2 regions of the Gilvimarinus sp. F26214L genome follow, and region 2 is predicted to be linked to the other one. Evidence: predicted binding sites of a transcription regulator. Region 2 holds the regulator's gene; the other holds the start of a gene.

Region 1 (7,741 bases), on a different contig from region 2:
TCCGCAACCACAATCATTTCAGTAAACAGGCCCTCGATGTCCACACCCCTCAATCCGCCACCCGCCGAGCTTGACTGGAGTGACGACGGTCAGCCGGTTTCCACCCAGCACGACGATGTCTACTTCTCCCGCCACAATGGTCTTGAGGAAACCCGCTATGTGTTCCTGCAACAGAATCGTCTTCAGGAGCGCTGGCAGGAGGAACCCTCACGCTCTACCTTCTTTATTGGCGAGACCGGGTTTGGCAGTGGCCTGAATTTTCTCGCCGCCTGGCAGCTCTGGGAGCAATGCGCACCCCCAGATCGGCAACTCCACTTTGTGTCGGTGGAAAACCAGCCCCTGCTGCGGCGGGACCTGGCGCGAGCCCTAGCCATGTGGCCCGAGCTGGCTCAGTATCGGACGCGATTGCTGGAGCTCTACCCGGAGCGCCTCCTGACCGGCTTTCACCCCTTCAGTTTTTCCGGGGGCCGGGTGAAGCTCACGTTAATCGTTGCGGATGCCGCAAACGGCTTGCAGCAGTTGTTGGCCAGTGACCATCCACTCCACCGCAAACCCTTTCACAGGGGTATGGACGCCTGGTTCCTGGACGGATTTGCCCCCGCCCGCAATCCCCGTATGTGGACGCCTGAACTGTTCGAAGCGCTCGCATCCCTGAGCCATTCCGAAACCAGCCTTGCCACCTTTACAGCGGCGGGGGTAGTCAGGCGAGGCCTGGCGGAAGCCGGTTTTCAGGTGGAGAAACGACCGGGCTTCGGCCATAAACGGGAGATGATCGCCGCTCGCTTCACGGGGCGGCCGCAACCGGACCCGGCCGACTTTCCCACTGAGTGCAGGAAATCCCCCTACCCGGCCCCGTGGCACGTGAGCCCGCGGCGCACGTCGGAGGCACGGGCGGCCGTCATTGGCGCCGGCCTGGCGGGCAGTCACACGGCTCGGGCGCTTGCAGACCGGGGATGGGAGGTAACAGTCTTTGAAAGCTCCCGAGAGGTGGCCACCGGCGCCTCGGGCAATGCTCAAGGCGTGGTGTACGGCAAGTTGTCCACGGATCGGGATGGCCTCGCCCTGTTCAATCTGGCCAGCCTGTTGTTCGCCCAGCGTTTTTACTCGAATTATTGGCGAGAAGCACACGACCCTGCATTCGGCGAGCAGTGCGGACTGCTACAACTTGCCTATAACGAGCGCCAGACACGGATTCAGGGCGGGCTGCGCCGGGTCTTTGCAGATAGCGACGATTTTCTGTGCTTCCTCAGCCCCCGTGAAGCCAGCGAAAAGGCTGGCGTCGCGCTGGATCATTCGGCCCTGTTTTTCCCGTACCTGGGTTGGTTGAGCCCTCCCCTTCTGTGTCGAGAACTGGTGGACCATCCGCGCGTTGCCGTGTACTTCGGCCAGCAAGTGGAGCGGCTGCACCGGGAGGACTCCGGCTGGCGCCTGCAGAGCGCGTGCGGTGAAGACCTGGGACAGTTCCCCAACGTGGTAATCGCCAATGCCCATAACGCGCGGCACCTGCCCCCGATGGCCCATCTGCCCCTCAAACCCATTCGCGGCCAGGTCAGTTGTTTTGACGGCGAAGCCTTGCCGGTCAGAACAGTGCTGTGCGGCGAGGGCTACCTTGCACCCGCCATGCGCGACGAACAGCGGACCTTGCAATCGTTCGGCGCCACCTTCACGTTGCGCGAAACCCGCGCGGATGTCCTGACAGCAGACCACGAAAAAAACCTGGCCACGCTGACCACCTCCCTGCCCCGATTCGCCGACACTTTGAGGGCCATCGATCCGGCGACACTGACCGGGCGCACCGGTTTTCGATGCACCACACCCGACTACCTCCCCCTGGTCGGCCCCGCTCCCGATTTTGCCGCCTTTGCGGAGCGCTACCGGGCACTGCGCCACAACGCCCGCGCCGGCATTGTGGACAGTGGCGCATATTATCCGGGCCTCTACCTGAACGTGGGGCACGGGTCTCGCGGCCTCGCCTACACCCCCCTTGCCGCCGCCACGCTGGCCGCACAGATGAGCGGCGACCTGCTGCCCCTGTCGCGCGACCTGGCTACGGCACTCAATCCGGCGCGGTTCATTATCCGGGATTTGATTCGCAATCGGCTCGCGCCATAATGAACCTCATTCCCACCGGACGACGCTGATCATGACGAGATCCATACTTTTTACCGGAGTACTGCTACGGGCGCTGCCAATTGTTTTGTTGAGCGTTGGTGCGTTGGCGCAGGATATGAAAGTAAAGGAGTACGGCTATCAAACGCTGGACCGTGAGCCCCACGACGCACAAATTTTTACCCAGGGCTTCACCATCGACGAGGATTATTTCTTCGAGAGCAGCGGTCATTACGGTCGGTCATTCCTGGTGCGCTATTCACGATCGGGCGAACACCGACAGAAGCAGGATATTCCACGGGACATTTTTGCCGAGGGAATTACCGTGCTCGATGACCGCCTTTACCTCCTGAGTTGGAAAGCCGGCAAAGCCTGGGCGCTGAGCAAACACACACTCGAAGTCGAGGACGAATACCGGTACAGCGGCGAAGGCTGGGGCTTGACCCACAACGGCACGCACTTGATTCTCAGTGACGGCAGCGATCTGCTGCGCTACTACGACACGGAGTTCAAGTTGCAGAAGACTCTGCCGGTCCGGGTTGGCGACAAACCGCTGCCCCGGCTCAACGAACTGGAATACCACGAAGGCGTCATCTGGGCCAATGTCTGGTACGACGACCGGATCTACAGCATCGATGCGTCCAGTGGCAGGGTGCGGGGTTTCGTGGATTTGCAGCCCTTGAGAGAGGAAGCCGCACTGCGCTCCAGCGAAAGCGTTGTCAACGGAATCGCGTACGACCCGGTCCATGACGGTTTCTGGGTTACGGGAAAGTATTGGCGCTATCGTTATCTGATCAGGTTGAATCCGCCGGACTGAGGCGGGATCCCCAATGCGCTTTCAGTGCACACAACGCCCTCTCGCGGCCTGCACTGTATAACACCAGCCGTCCGAGGGTCAGGGCGCCGACGTGCGCGCAGCGTACCCCGCCCAGACTTCAACGCGGCGGTTTCGGGTCCTGCCCGCCGCGTCGTTACCCGCCACGGGCAAATCGGCACCAAGGCCGAGAACCGGTTCGGTAGGCACCCCCAGCTTGAACAGCTCCGACTTCACCGCGCTTGCGCGCAGCTTGGACAGAATAACGGCTCGGCGCTCACTTTGTCGGCGATCTCCGAAGCCGACCAGGAACAACCGCTTGTCCGCGTTTTCATCCCGTCTCATGTAGGACACGATGCGTTGGATATCGCGCTTCGCCTTGTTATCCAACTGCGCGCTGTCCTCGGCAAAGCGCAGATTGACCGAAAGCCGCTCGGCGCCGTTCGCGAGTTCCAGGTATTCGGGCGGTCCGCTGAGGCCGCCAGTGACCGGCGTGCTGATCAGGTTCTGGGAAACAAAACCGCTCTCCTCCACGATTTTCTGGCCGCGGTCGCTCTGCACATAAGCGAGGAAATCCTCCAGGTGCTGTGACCGTCCCGCCGCGTACAGATAAAGGCGGCGAGACAGGAGGTAGTCTTCCGTGGCCACAACGACACGCTCTGGTGTGAGCGGCGACGTCCCCGCGTGGGAAATCGCCAGGCTCCTGGTCTGACGAACCGACGCCAGGCCGACAAAGCCGATGCCGCGCCGATCCGCCGCGACCAGGTCGGAAAGTTCATCATTGGATTCGAAGCGGCGGGCCGCGGTGGACAGCTTCTGATCACCCAGCACCAGGCTTCTGAAAGTGTCCCAGGTACCGGAATTCTCATCCCGGGCGTACAGGTTGATGGCCCCGGGCTCCGCCCCCAACTCGCTCCAGTCCTTCACGGCCCCCGAGAACACTCTGGCCAGTTGGTCGATGGTGAGGGCAGTTATCGGGTTCTCGTGATGGACAATGACTGCCAGACCGTCAATGGCAATCACGTGCTCGCTCTCAAAGCTTTGCATGTTGGCCAGACGCGCGAGTCGGGCGACCTCGGCGGGCTTTATTCTCCGGGACGACATGGCGAGCTCCGCGTTGCCGGCCTCCAAGGCTGCAAAGCCTGTGCTGGAGCCATGTGCGGCTACGGCCACATGAACCGTGCGCTCTCCGTCGAAGGCCTGAACCCGGTATTCATTGAACACCGGCTCCGCCCGGCTGACCACATCCCGGGCGCCCCGTGCCTGGAACCAGTCGAGCAACAGCTGCTTCATAAGGTTCGCGCCCACCGTGTTGGAACCCTGCACGGTGAAAAGCGGCACCTGGGTTTGCGCGAATTGGAAGTGTGCGGATGGGAGCTCGTCCCCTCCCGGTTGTGCCGAAAGCCCCCTCGGAATGAACCCGCAGACACACAAGAATAACAACAAGAGTCCGCGCCCGGATGCGATGTTTCGCCATACCATCAGAAATCTCCCTTTCCCGGCGAAACATTCGCCGATGCGACTATCGCGGCGCATTGTACAGAGTAAATTTCCTGTTAATGTTACAGTTGTATGGCAGTTGTTCCCGAACCATTCGCGAGCCTCTCGCGTTCCGACGGGATGAGCGACAACACTCATGAGTTGTCTTTCATCAACCGAAAGAGCCGCTACCCGCCCGCGTTACCCACGAGGAGTTCTCTCATGTCTGATCAGGGTTTTTCCATCAACCTGCGCCTTGTAGAAGGCTATCTGTTCCAGATCGATTTTGGTGACTTCGGCAATTTCATGGTTGACGAGCCCGAGCCCCTGGGAAAAGGGGAAGGTCCGAATGCCGAGCGCATGCTCGCCGCAGCGGTGGCCAACTGCCTTTGTGCCAGCCTGCTGTTTGCCGTTCGCAAGTTCAAAGGCGAGCCGGGTGAGCTCAGCGCCACCATAAGCGGTTCAACGGAACGGGTGGATAAGCGATTGAGGATCGCAGGAATGGAAGTGACCATCACACTGGGCAACACGGCCGCCGAGCTGCCGCATCTGGATCGAGCGTTGGATCAGTTCGAGGACTTCTGCGTGGTCACCCAGAGTGTGCGCCGGGGAATTCCGGTAAAGGTGTCCGTAATCGATGGTGAAGGCACGGTGGTCAAGGAACATTGACCGAAGCGACCCCGCCGCAGTTGCTTCAATCGGGAACTTGATTAAAGCAACTGCTTGCCAGCCAGCGGATCAGTACGCGATGTCGATACCAAACAGAAGATAGTTTTCCTTGCTCTGGTGGCCCACAAAGGGGGGGCCGCCGTCTTCCTCACTTTGCAGGTCGATATTGAGCTCCATTATTCCTTTAACATTGCGCATGAAATAATACGCCGCAGTGGCGGTGAGAGTATTGATCTCGATCCCCTCGTAAATGGTGCCTGTATCGTCAAAGTCGTCCGCTTCTGCAATGTTGTAGAGCGCGGAGAAGGCCCAGCGTTGGTTGGGAATGTAGTCCACACCGGCAAAAGCCCCGATCCAGTCGTAATCGTCACCGGGAGCCTGGTCGAGAAAACCCTCCCAGCTGTTCCAGAGCACCTGGCCGTACCAGTGGATCTGCGGGCTGATATCCCCCGCTACATCAATACCGAGGATCTGCTTGTCCGAGTCCCGCACACCGAGATCCATGCCCGCAAAACCACCCGCACTGCGTTGCTCTCCCGCGAGGGCGAAAAGCCCGCCATCAACGGGACCCAGGGACGCGCCTACGCGACCGAAGTAATGTTTGCCGGAATCGTTGTCGAATAATTTGTCCGGGCGACGGTAGCCGGGCCCGTTCAGATCGTAGTTCTGCTCGATGCCATTGCCATTCACAGCGCCGACGGCCCAGTCCACAGGACCCAGATCACCGCTCACGATCAGTCCGCGGTCATAAGTTATCCCTGCGGCGCGGTAGGCGTAGTAATCCTGGAAGGTCAGCCGCACCTCGCGCGGGAACATCAGATCGGACACCTGAAACTGCCCCAGTTGGGCGGACACGCCCGTACCCAAAATGTCCGCATACTGGAACCAGGCATCCTCGACGATGGTTTCACCATTGCCGCCCTTCTCGGCGAATATTGCATAGAAATAGTAGGAAATGTTATCCGAGAGAGGAGCGCTGGACAGCAACTTCACCATGTAAGGAGCCTGGATGTCCGTGCTCGAATCGGACAGGGTGTGGCCGGTAGCCACATCGATCTGCTCGCCGTCCCGCCATTGGACATTGCCCTGGGCGCGAATGGCCAGTGGCAGATACTTCGGCAGGGCAAGGCTCTCGTCTCCCACATCCATCATCGTGTCACGCCATTGAGGCAAGCGGAAGTTGCTGTCGGCGAATGCTTCACCAAATTCATTCAGGCGTGGAAACGCATCGTGGCAAACGGTACAGGACATATTGTATTGACGGGCAAACACCGGGATGGCCGTCGCCACACTGGACCAGTGGAGGGCCAGGGTGAAAACAACTGCGAGAAGCGTCCGCAGAGACAGCTTCGTGGTTTTACGGCTCATGAATAAACCTCCGCTCACGACATCGATTATCGGGAGCAGTAGAATGGCATTCAAACGGAGCTCATCATTTGACACGGATCAATAGACAGGTGAATGTAGAGGCGTGGATGGTCTGCAACGGACCGCGGAAGGGTAAGCTATGAGTGAATTTACCGATCACCTGCAGGAGATTTTCGGCCTGTTTGGCCCCGTCTCGATGCGGCGAATGTTCGGTGGTGCCGGCATTTTCCACGATGGGCTGATGTTCGCCCTGGTCACCGACGACACGCTATACCTGAAAGCCGACGCCGAATGTCTGGGCCACTTCCAGGAGCGCCAGTTGACACCGTTTACCTATCAACGCCAGGGGAAAGCCGTACAACTGGGCTACTTCCAGGCGCCGGAAGAAGTGTTGGAGGATCAGGAGGAAGCCGCGCGCTGGGCGCGCCGCTCCTATGAAGCGGCGCTGCGAAGCAGAAAAACAGGGAAGTAGAAACGGAACGACCGCGGTGACGTTAGTCGGTCTCAAACAGACTGATGTCACCGATTTTGCGCAAGGCCTCAATGTCGGTGATCGTGATCTCCTTCTTGTCCGCCCGAATAAGGCCCTGTTTCTGGAAGCGGCTCAAGGTTCGGCTGACGGTTTCAACTGTCAGCCCCAGGTAATTGCCCAGGTCCGCCCGGGACATGGGAAGGCGAAAACTGGTAACTGACAGGTTTCGGCGACCATTGCGGCTGGAGATGCTGAGCAGCAACGTGGCTACCCGTTCGTCCGCACTGCTCTTGCTGAGCAGTGTAATCAACTGCTGATCCGTGCCGATCTCGCGTCCCAGCAGGCGGTACATGTGGCGATGAAGATTGGGGATATGGCTGCCCAGGTCATCCAGCTTGTTGAATGGGATTTCGCAGATCGCAGATGTTTCCAGCGCCACCGCCGAGTTGGTATGAGTGCTGCGAGCGACTCCGTCCAGCCCCAGAATCTCCCCGGGCAGATAAAAGCCGGTCACCTGCTCCTTGCCATCATTGGTGCTGGTGTATGTTTTTACAGTTCCCGATCGAACCGCGTAGACGGAATGGAAGGTATCCCGCGCCCGGTACAGGTAATCCCCTTTCTGCAGAGGGCGGCCTCGCTGAATGATGCCGTCTACCTTGTCCACGTCTTCCACGTGCAGGCTGATGGGCAGACAAATGGACGCCAACCGGCACTGGGAGCAGGAAACGGTAGGGGTGGAGTGACAGCTCTGAATGATTTCAAGGGGCTGATTGGACTTGGACATACGGTACGAATGATCCGTCTCTGGATGCCCGCAATGGCTGGAGAGG
Region 2 (7,741 bases):
CGAAGGCCGTAACCCAACAAAACTTTTTTGCTCAACTCTCGCTGTAATTCTGGATGTGCCCGGCGGCCGGTTGCGGGCCGGTAAGGACCGTTTGCTCCCCTTCGGATTTCGCAATCACCACCGCCGCGCAACTGTCGCTGAACACGTTCACTGCGGTGCGCATCATATCCAGCAGGCGGTCGGTCACCATCAATAGGCCCACCAATTCCAGGGGCAGATCCAGCGCGGTCATGATGACCATGATGGCCACCAGGCTGGCCGCCGGAATGCCGGCCACTCCGATTGAGGTGAGCAGAGCAATGATCACCACGGTCAACTGCGAAGCGAATGAAAGATCGGCTCCATAGGCCTGGGCGATGAAGATCACCGCCACACATTCATAGAGCGCGGTGCCGTCCATGTTCACGGTCGCCCCCAGTGGCAGCACAAACGAGCTGGTGCGGTTGGATACCCCTGCGTTCTTCTCCACACATTCCATGGTCAGGGGCAAAGTGCCGGAGGAGCTCGCGGTCGAAAATGCCGTCAGCATGGCGGGCGCCATGGCGCGGTAGTGCCGCAGCGGGCTGACCCGGGCCACGTAGCGGAGGACCAGGGGCAGGGTTAAAAAGATGTGCAGCCCAAGGGCGATCACCACCGTAACGAAGAACCAGCCCATGATGCGGATGGCTTCGAAGCCGGTATTGGCGATGGTCTCCGCCACCAGTCCGAACACACCGATGGGCGCGAACTTCATGATAAACATGGTAATGCCCATCATGGTGTCGAAGACCGCCTGCCAGAAATCCAGCAGAGTCTGCTTGTGTGCGCCCGCGACGCGGGTCATGAAGTAACCGAACAGCAGGCCGAAGAAGATGATCCCCAGCATTTGCCCCTCGCTGGCCGCCGCGACGATGTTGGGCGGCACCATGCGTAGGAAGACCTCGACAATGTCCCCCGCGTCTCGGCCTTCGGCGCGCTGGATTTCCGCGGCGACTTGCTCGGCGGGCACCAGGTTCATTCTGTCGCCCGCCGACTCGCCGTTGATGTAGCCCGGCTGAATGGTATTGACCACCGCCAGACCGATGAGGATGGCCGCGAGGCTGGAGAGCAGGTAGAACCCAAGAGTCTTGGCACCGAGACGGCCGATGTCCTCGCCGCTGCCCATGCCCGACACACCGCAGATGATGGATGAGAGCACCAGGGGCACGATGATCATCGTCAGCCCGTTCAGGAACAAGGTGCCGATGAAATCAACGGCGCTGAGGGCGGGAATGCCCAGCACGCTCGTGTCGGGGGTGGTGAGGCTCCCGGCGACGAAAGCGGCAACGATGGCGATGAGGATCTGCCAATGCAGGGGAATGCGTGTGATCACGGTCTCTCTCCTTTTTATATTCGGGAGACCTTAGGCTAAAACTCGTGCCAAATACAAGATTGGATGGGTTTGAGCCCCCTGCGGCGCAAAATGCTATAGTGCCGCCTACATTTTGTTCATTCCCCCGCGACCTATGACCACCATCCAGCTCGACCGCTTTACGCCCTACATCCAGCTCATGCGTTTCGACCGGCCCATCGGCACCTTGCTGCTGCTGTGGCCGTCGCTCTGGACCCTGTGGATCGCCGGGGAGGGTAGTCCGCACTGGGGGGTGGTGGTGATCTTCGTGCTCGGCACCATTGTGATGCGGGCCGCCGGTTGTGTGATCAACGACTTTGCGGACCGCAACTTCGACGGCCACGTGGAGCGCACCCGCAACCGGCCCATGGCCAAGGGGTTGGTGACCTCGAAGGAAGCCATCGGTATTTTCGTGGGGCTGTGCCTGCTGGCCTTTCTGCTGGTGCTGCTGACCAATGCCCTCACCATAAAGCTATCCCTCGGCGGGTTGGCGCTGGCCTTCTGTTATCCCTTTGCCAAGCGCTACACCCACCTGCCCCAGATAGTGCTGGGCGCAGCCTTCTCCTGGTCGATTCCCATGGCCTATGCGGCGCAGACCGGCGAACTGCCGAGCGAAGTGTGGGTGATTTATATCGCCAACCTGCTGTGGACGGTGGTCTACGATACCTTTTACGGAATGGTGGATCGGCCCGACGATCTGAAAATAGGCATTAAATCCACAGCCATCCTCTTTGGCGAGAACGACCGCAGCATTACCGCCATGCTCCAGGTGATGACATTGGGCGCCTTGCTGGTGATGGGCTCGCGTTTCGAGCTTGGGCTCTTGTATAAGCTCAGTCTGATTGCTGTGGCGGGGCTCTTTGCGTATCAGCAGTATTTGATCAGGAACCGGGACCGCCAGCAGTGCTTTCGCGCCTTCATGAACAACAACTGGGTGGGCATGGCGGTATTCGTTGGCGTGCTGGCCGACACGGTCGCAGGCGGAGCCGTGTCATAAAGCTGTAACAGATTGTCTCTTTAATGGTGTGCCAGAGACGTACGGGGGACACCACCAGACTCATGGCCAAAAAAACCATTCTGATCGTCGACGATGAAGCGCCCATCCGCGACATGTTACGGGTCGCGCTGGAGATGGCGGACTATCGCTGCCTGGAAGCCGAGGACGCGCAACAGGCACACGGCCTGATTATCGACGAAAATCCCGACTTGATTTTGCTGGACTGGATGCTGCCCCAAACCAGCGGCATCGAACTGGCCCGGCGCCTGAAGCGCGACGAAGTCACCGCCCGCACCCCCATCATCATGCTGACTGCCAAGGGTGAGGAAGACAACAAGATCCAGGGCCTGGAAGTGGGTGCCGATGACTACATCACCAAACCTTTCTCACCCCGTGAACTGGTGGCGCGCCTGAAGGCCGTTCTGCGGCGCGCGGGACCCGAGGAAGAAGCGGAGCCCCTGCGGGTCGAAGGGCTCTGCCTGGATCCGGCCAGCCACCGGGTCACCATTAACGATCAGCCGGTGCAAATCGGCCCCACGGAATACCGCCTGCTCCAGTTTTTTCTTACCCACCAGGAACGGGTGTACACTCGCAGCCAGTTGCTTGACCACGTCTGGGGCGGCAACGTGTACGTCGAGGAGCGGACTGTGGACGTTCACATCCGTCGCCTGCGCAAGGCATTGAGCCTTGATGGCCATGACCGCTACGTGCAAACGGTGCGCGGCGCCGGTTACCGGTTTTCCACCAAGATCCCACTGGACGCGTGAGCAAACGCGTCCCTCACATGTAGGTCACCAGCTTGTATCGGGGATTTGCCGCCGAAATCCGGCGGGTACTGATCATCACCATCGTCTGCATCGGCTTCGGGTTGCTGAACGGCTACCTGAGTTGGACCCTGATTGCGGGCGGCGCCCTCTACATGGCCTGGACGCTTTGGCAGATCTATCGCCTGGAGCGCTGGATCCGCGAGCGCGAGCCGGGCTTGCCACCGGACGCGAGCGGCTTCTGGGGGGAAGTTTTCGATCGCCTTTACCACTTGCAGAAACGCCGGGAGAAGGAAAAAGCGCGGCTGAAGGCGACTCTCGATTGGGTTCAGGAAGCCACCGCGGCCCTGCCCGATGCCGCGATCGTGCTCGACAAACGGGGCAACATGAACTGGTGGAACGAAGCGGCCACCGAACTGCTGGCCTTCGAGCCCGGTGACCGCCATCAAGCTTTGCTCAACTTCATCCGTAATCCTCAGTTTGTTGCCTATTTCGAGGCCGGCAACTATCGGGAACCCATCACCATTCCATCACCCCAGGACGACGCCCGCCGCCTTCAGTTTCAGATTACCCGTTACGGCCAGGACGAGCGCCTGGTGATGATCCGTGATGTAACGCGCCTGCACCGCCTCGAACAGGTGCGCCGGGATTTTGTGGCCAACGTATCCCACGAGCTGCGCACACCCCTCACCGTTCTTAAGGGCTACCTGGAAACTCTGGCCGATCAGGCTCCCGACGTGGCGCCCCAGTGGGAGAAGGCCCTCACCCCGATGCAGCAGCAGAGCGAACGGATGAGCTTGTTGGTCAATGACCTGATCACCCTGTCGCGGCTGGAAACCGAAGAGCCCGAAAAAGAGCAGACGCTGATCTCCGTCGCGACCCTGCTCCGAACGATCAAGGACGAAGCTCTTGCCATAGGGGGGGACAGCTACGTGATCAAACTGGATGCTGATCAGAACGTGGCGATTCGCGGTCGCGAAAAGGAACTGCACAGCGCCATTTCCAACCTGGTGGTGAATGCCATCAATTACTCACCACCCGGCACCGTGGTGAGCCTGCGCGTGTACCGTGACGACAGGGGGCTGCACATTGCTGTCAGCGACAACGGGGTGGGCATCGACCCCGTTCATCTGCCGCGCCTCACGGAGCGCTTTTACCGGGTGGATTCCGGCCGCACCGCCAAAAGCGGGGGAACCGGACTGGGGCTGGCTATTGTCAAACACGTCCTGCTGCGCCACGATGGCAAACTCAGCATTGAGAGTTCGCCCGGCAAGGGCAGCACCTTTACCTGCAGCTTCCCCCTGAGCCGGGTGCGCGCGGAGGGCGACCGGCAGCACCTGGATTTGCCCGGCTAGCCCGATGCGGTGCCAACTGGTCGCTGCAGAACCCGTCGCAAGCCAACCAGAAGTTTGCCATGCAGCCATCCCGGAAAGTCGAATTCGTACCCGCCGTCACCGAAGTTCCGCGGGAGACCTGGAACGGGCTCTGGGCTACGGACTATCCATTCCTCAACCACGCCTTTCTCGCCGCGCTTGAAAGTGCCGGCTGTGTGGGCGCCGATACGCCCTGGCAAGGTCACCATGCGCTGCTCAAAGAAGGGAGTGATGTGGTGGGGATCATGCCGCTCTATAAAAAGCTGGATTCGTTTGGTGAGTACGTCTTCGACTGGGCCTGGGCGGATGCTTACCACCGCCACGGCTTTCCCTATTATCCGAAACTGGTCACGGCCATTCCCTTTACGCCGGCCACGGGACCGCGGCTGTGCCTGGCGGGTGAGGTAGACCTAGCGGCAGCGACGCAAACCTTTGTCTCCGCCATCACGGAAGAGGGCCGCTCCATTGGCGCCTCCTCCTGGCATTGTCTCTTTCCTGAGGAAGAGCTGTGCACCCGCCTGGAAGGGGCGGGCGCGTCGCGGCGCATGGGTTGCCAGTTTCATTGGCTCAACGAAGGCTATCGTGATTTCGAGGATTTCCTCTCCACCTTCAGTTCACGCAAACGCAAGAACCTGAAGCGGGAGCGGCGGCGGGTTGCCGAACAGGGCCTGGAGCTGGAGGTCAAGAATGGACGGGATATCACCGCCGGGGAATGGCGGGAATTCTATCTGTTTTACCACCTTACTTACTTCAAGCGCAGCGGCCGCCACGGCTACCTGAACGAGGGCTTTTTTCTTACCCTCGCCGAGACCATGCCCGAACAGATTGTCATGGTGATCGCCCGGGAGGGGCAGGAGATGGTCGCGGCGTCCCTGTTCTTCCAGGGAGGGGACACCCTGTACGGGCGCTATTGGGGTTGCAGCCGCGAGTACGAGTTTCTGCATTTCGAAGCCTGTTACTACCAGGGCATCGACTATGCGATTCGCAATGGCTTCAAGCGTTTCGACCCCGGTGCCCAGGGCGAGCACAAGATTCAGCGCGGTTTTACCCCGGTGGCCACCTGGTCCAATCACTGGATCGCCCACCCCCAGTTTCGCGCCGCGATCGAGGATTTTCTGGAGCGGGAGCGTCCGGGGATCGAGATGTATATGGCGGAAGCGCGAAGCGTATTGCCGTTTAAAAGCGGAGAGACTCAGGACAAGGGTCGAAAGTGAACGGGTCGCAGGAGGCGCACGGTTTCGTCGTCCGCGAGATCTCGCATCTCAGCTTTTCTTCCAAACCAATAATCGGTTGTTCGCCGGCATCGGATTGTCTTCCAGGAGGTTCAGACCTGCCTCTTCGGCCAGGGCATTGACCGATTCGAAATCCCGAATGCCCTGATGTGCTCCGCGCTGCTTCAGCCAGGCGTCGAAGTTGCGGTTGCTGTCGCTGGTGAAATTGCCGTTGTAGTTCATGGGGCCGTAGATGGCGATCACGGCACCGGGCCTGGTTACGGAGGGAAGGGCTTTGAAGAATCGCTGCACCTGGGTCCAGGACATGATGTGAAGGGTGTTGGCGCTGAACACGGCATCCACCGGTTCCACACGCCAGGGCTGCTGGTCCGCGTCGAGGACGATGGGCTTGCTCAGGTTAGGCAGCTTGGCGTCATTCAGCCATTCGACAATGCCCGGATGGTTTTCGGGCAAGTCGCTGGTCTGCCAATGCAGGTGCGGCATCTTCTCCGCAAAATAAACAGCGTGCTGGCCGGTACCGCTGCCGATTTCCAGCACCTGCGTGCGATCTGCGAAGACGCGCTGCAGAACATCCAGGATTGGCTGCTTGTTGTTCTCGCAGGCTTGAGAAAACGGTTTCATGAAGCTGCTCCCCTGTGTTTCGTTGTGTTGGGTTACGCTGCGCTAACCCAACCTACACCCCCGCCGAGTTTGATGCCCGATTGTTGGGTTACGCTGCGCTAACCCAACCTACACACATGACCTCGGTGCCCTCGTAGGTTGGGTTAGGCGAAGCCGTAACCCAACATTTCAGCACGACCATCGCGACGGGTTACGGGGCGGCCTTGCGAGTAAATACCGGCTCGCCGGGCTTGGATAACTTGGGGGCGAAGGCGTAGCCGTCCCAATCGAAATCCTTGAGGTCGTCGGCTTCCGTGATGCGGTTGCGGATGATGAACGCGCTCATCATGCCCCGGGCTTTTTTGGCGTAGAAGCTGATGATCTTGTACTGACCGTTTTTCCAATCCTTGTATACGGGCGAGACCAGATCCGCTTCCAGTTTGCGTGGCTGGACGGCTTTGAAGTACTCGTTGGAAGCCAGGTTCACCAACAGGTGGGACTTCACCGCCTTCAGGTCTTCGTTGAGCTTCTCGGTGATTTTGCTCCCCCAGAAACTGTACAGGTCTTTGGCCTCCCCCACGCGAAATTTGGTTCCCATTTCCAGGCGGTAGGGCTGCATCAGATCCAGTGGACGCAGCAGGCCGTAGAGCCCCGAAAGAATGCGCAGGTGTTTCTGGGCAAAATTGAAATCCGCCGCCTTGAAGGTGTCCGCCTCCAGGCCCGTATAAACATCGCCCTTGAAAGCGAGGATCGCCTGCTTGGAGTTCTTTTCCGTGAATGTGGGCTTCCAGTTGTGAAACCGGTCGTAATTGAGTGTCCCGAGTTTGTCGCTGATGCCCATCAGTTTGGAGATGTCCTGTGGAGCCAGCTCCCGCAGTGCTTTGATGAGCTTCTTGCTCTCGGGGATAAACTCCGGTGTGGTGTGCAGGTCCGTCACCGGGGGAGTTTCGTAATCCAGGGTTTTTGCGGGGGAGATCACAATCAGCATGTTGGTTCTCTTTGCGTATCCTTCAGTTGGTTCGGCAACACTCCCGACGACCGGGAGTTCGGTCCGCACTCATTGTGGTTTCAGAATGTCGAGCCACCAGTTCAGTGGAGTTTGTCCGTCCTCCGGGTCGTAGACGTTTCCGTATTGCCAGACGCTCTGGCTCTCGGCCGTAACGTGCTGGTTCAGCAATTCCTCAATGTTCTTGAAACCGATGCTCACATGGATGGAATAAACCAGCATGCGTTCCGTTTCCAGGTCCAGGTGGCCACCCAGTTTTTCGAGCTGGGGAGTCAGGGCCTCGCTGAGCCGGGTGGCATTTTCGCGGCTGTAAATGCAGATCGCCAGGTTGCCGCTGTGCTGAACAATCTCAAACTGCTGGCTGTCTGAGTCGAGCTTGATAATATCGCCGCTGGCAAGC

Evidence for each region. Region 2 encodes PhoB, which activates phosphate uptake and scavenging genes when phosphate is short. Its sites were predicted from a motif close to TGTCATAAANNTGTAACA; they were not measured.
Region 1: the regulator PhoB is predicted to act here: its motif matches at 4,484-4,501, upstream of ACURWW_RS04250 (substrate-binding domain-containing protein).

What each region holds. Positions count from the first base shown of each region.
Region 1 covers NZ_JBTIYG010000003.1:67,107-74,847, forward strand. Annotated here, with positions in the region: gene mnmC (bifunctional tRNA (5-methylaminomethyl-2-thiouridine)(34)-methyltransferase MnmD/FAD-dependent 5-carboxymethylaminomethyl-2-thiouridine(34) oxidoreductase MnmC) at 37-2,112, shown strand; gene ACURWW_RS04245 (glutaminyl-peptide cyclotransferase) at 2,144-2,926, shown strand; gene ACURWW_RS04250 (substrate-binding domain-containing protein) at 3,005-4,216, opposite strand; gene ACURWW_RS04255 (OsmC family protein) at 4,625-5,071, shown strand; gene ACURWW_RS04260 (hypothetical protein) at 5,141-6,439, opposite strand; gene ACURWW_RS04265 (TfoX/Sxy family protein) at 6,579-6,911, shown strand; gene fnr (fumarate/nitrate reduction transcriptional regulator Fnr) at 6,934-7,695, opposite strand.
Region 2 covers NZ_JBTIYG010000002.1:78-7,818, forward strand. Annotated here, with positions in the region: gene ACURWW_RS02230 (dicarboxylate/amino acid:cation symporter) at 32-1,348, opposite strand; gene ubiA (4-hydroxybenzoate octaprenyltransferase) at 1,485-2,366, shown strand; gene phoB (phosphate regulon transcriptional regulator PhoB) at 2,429-3,133, shown strand; gene phoR (phosphate regulon sensor histidine kinase PhoR) at 3,166-4,485, shown strand; gene ACURWW_RS02250 (GNAT family N-acetyltransferase) at 4,545-5,717, shown strand; gene ACURWW_RS02255 (DUF938 domain-containing protein) at 5,766-6,356, opposite strand; gene yaaA (peroxide stress protein YaaA) at 6,547-7,323, opposite strand; gene ACURWW_RS02265 (DUF4265 domain-containing protein) at 7,393-7,741, opposite strand, start outside.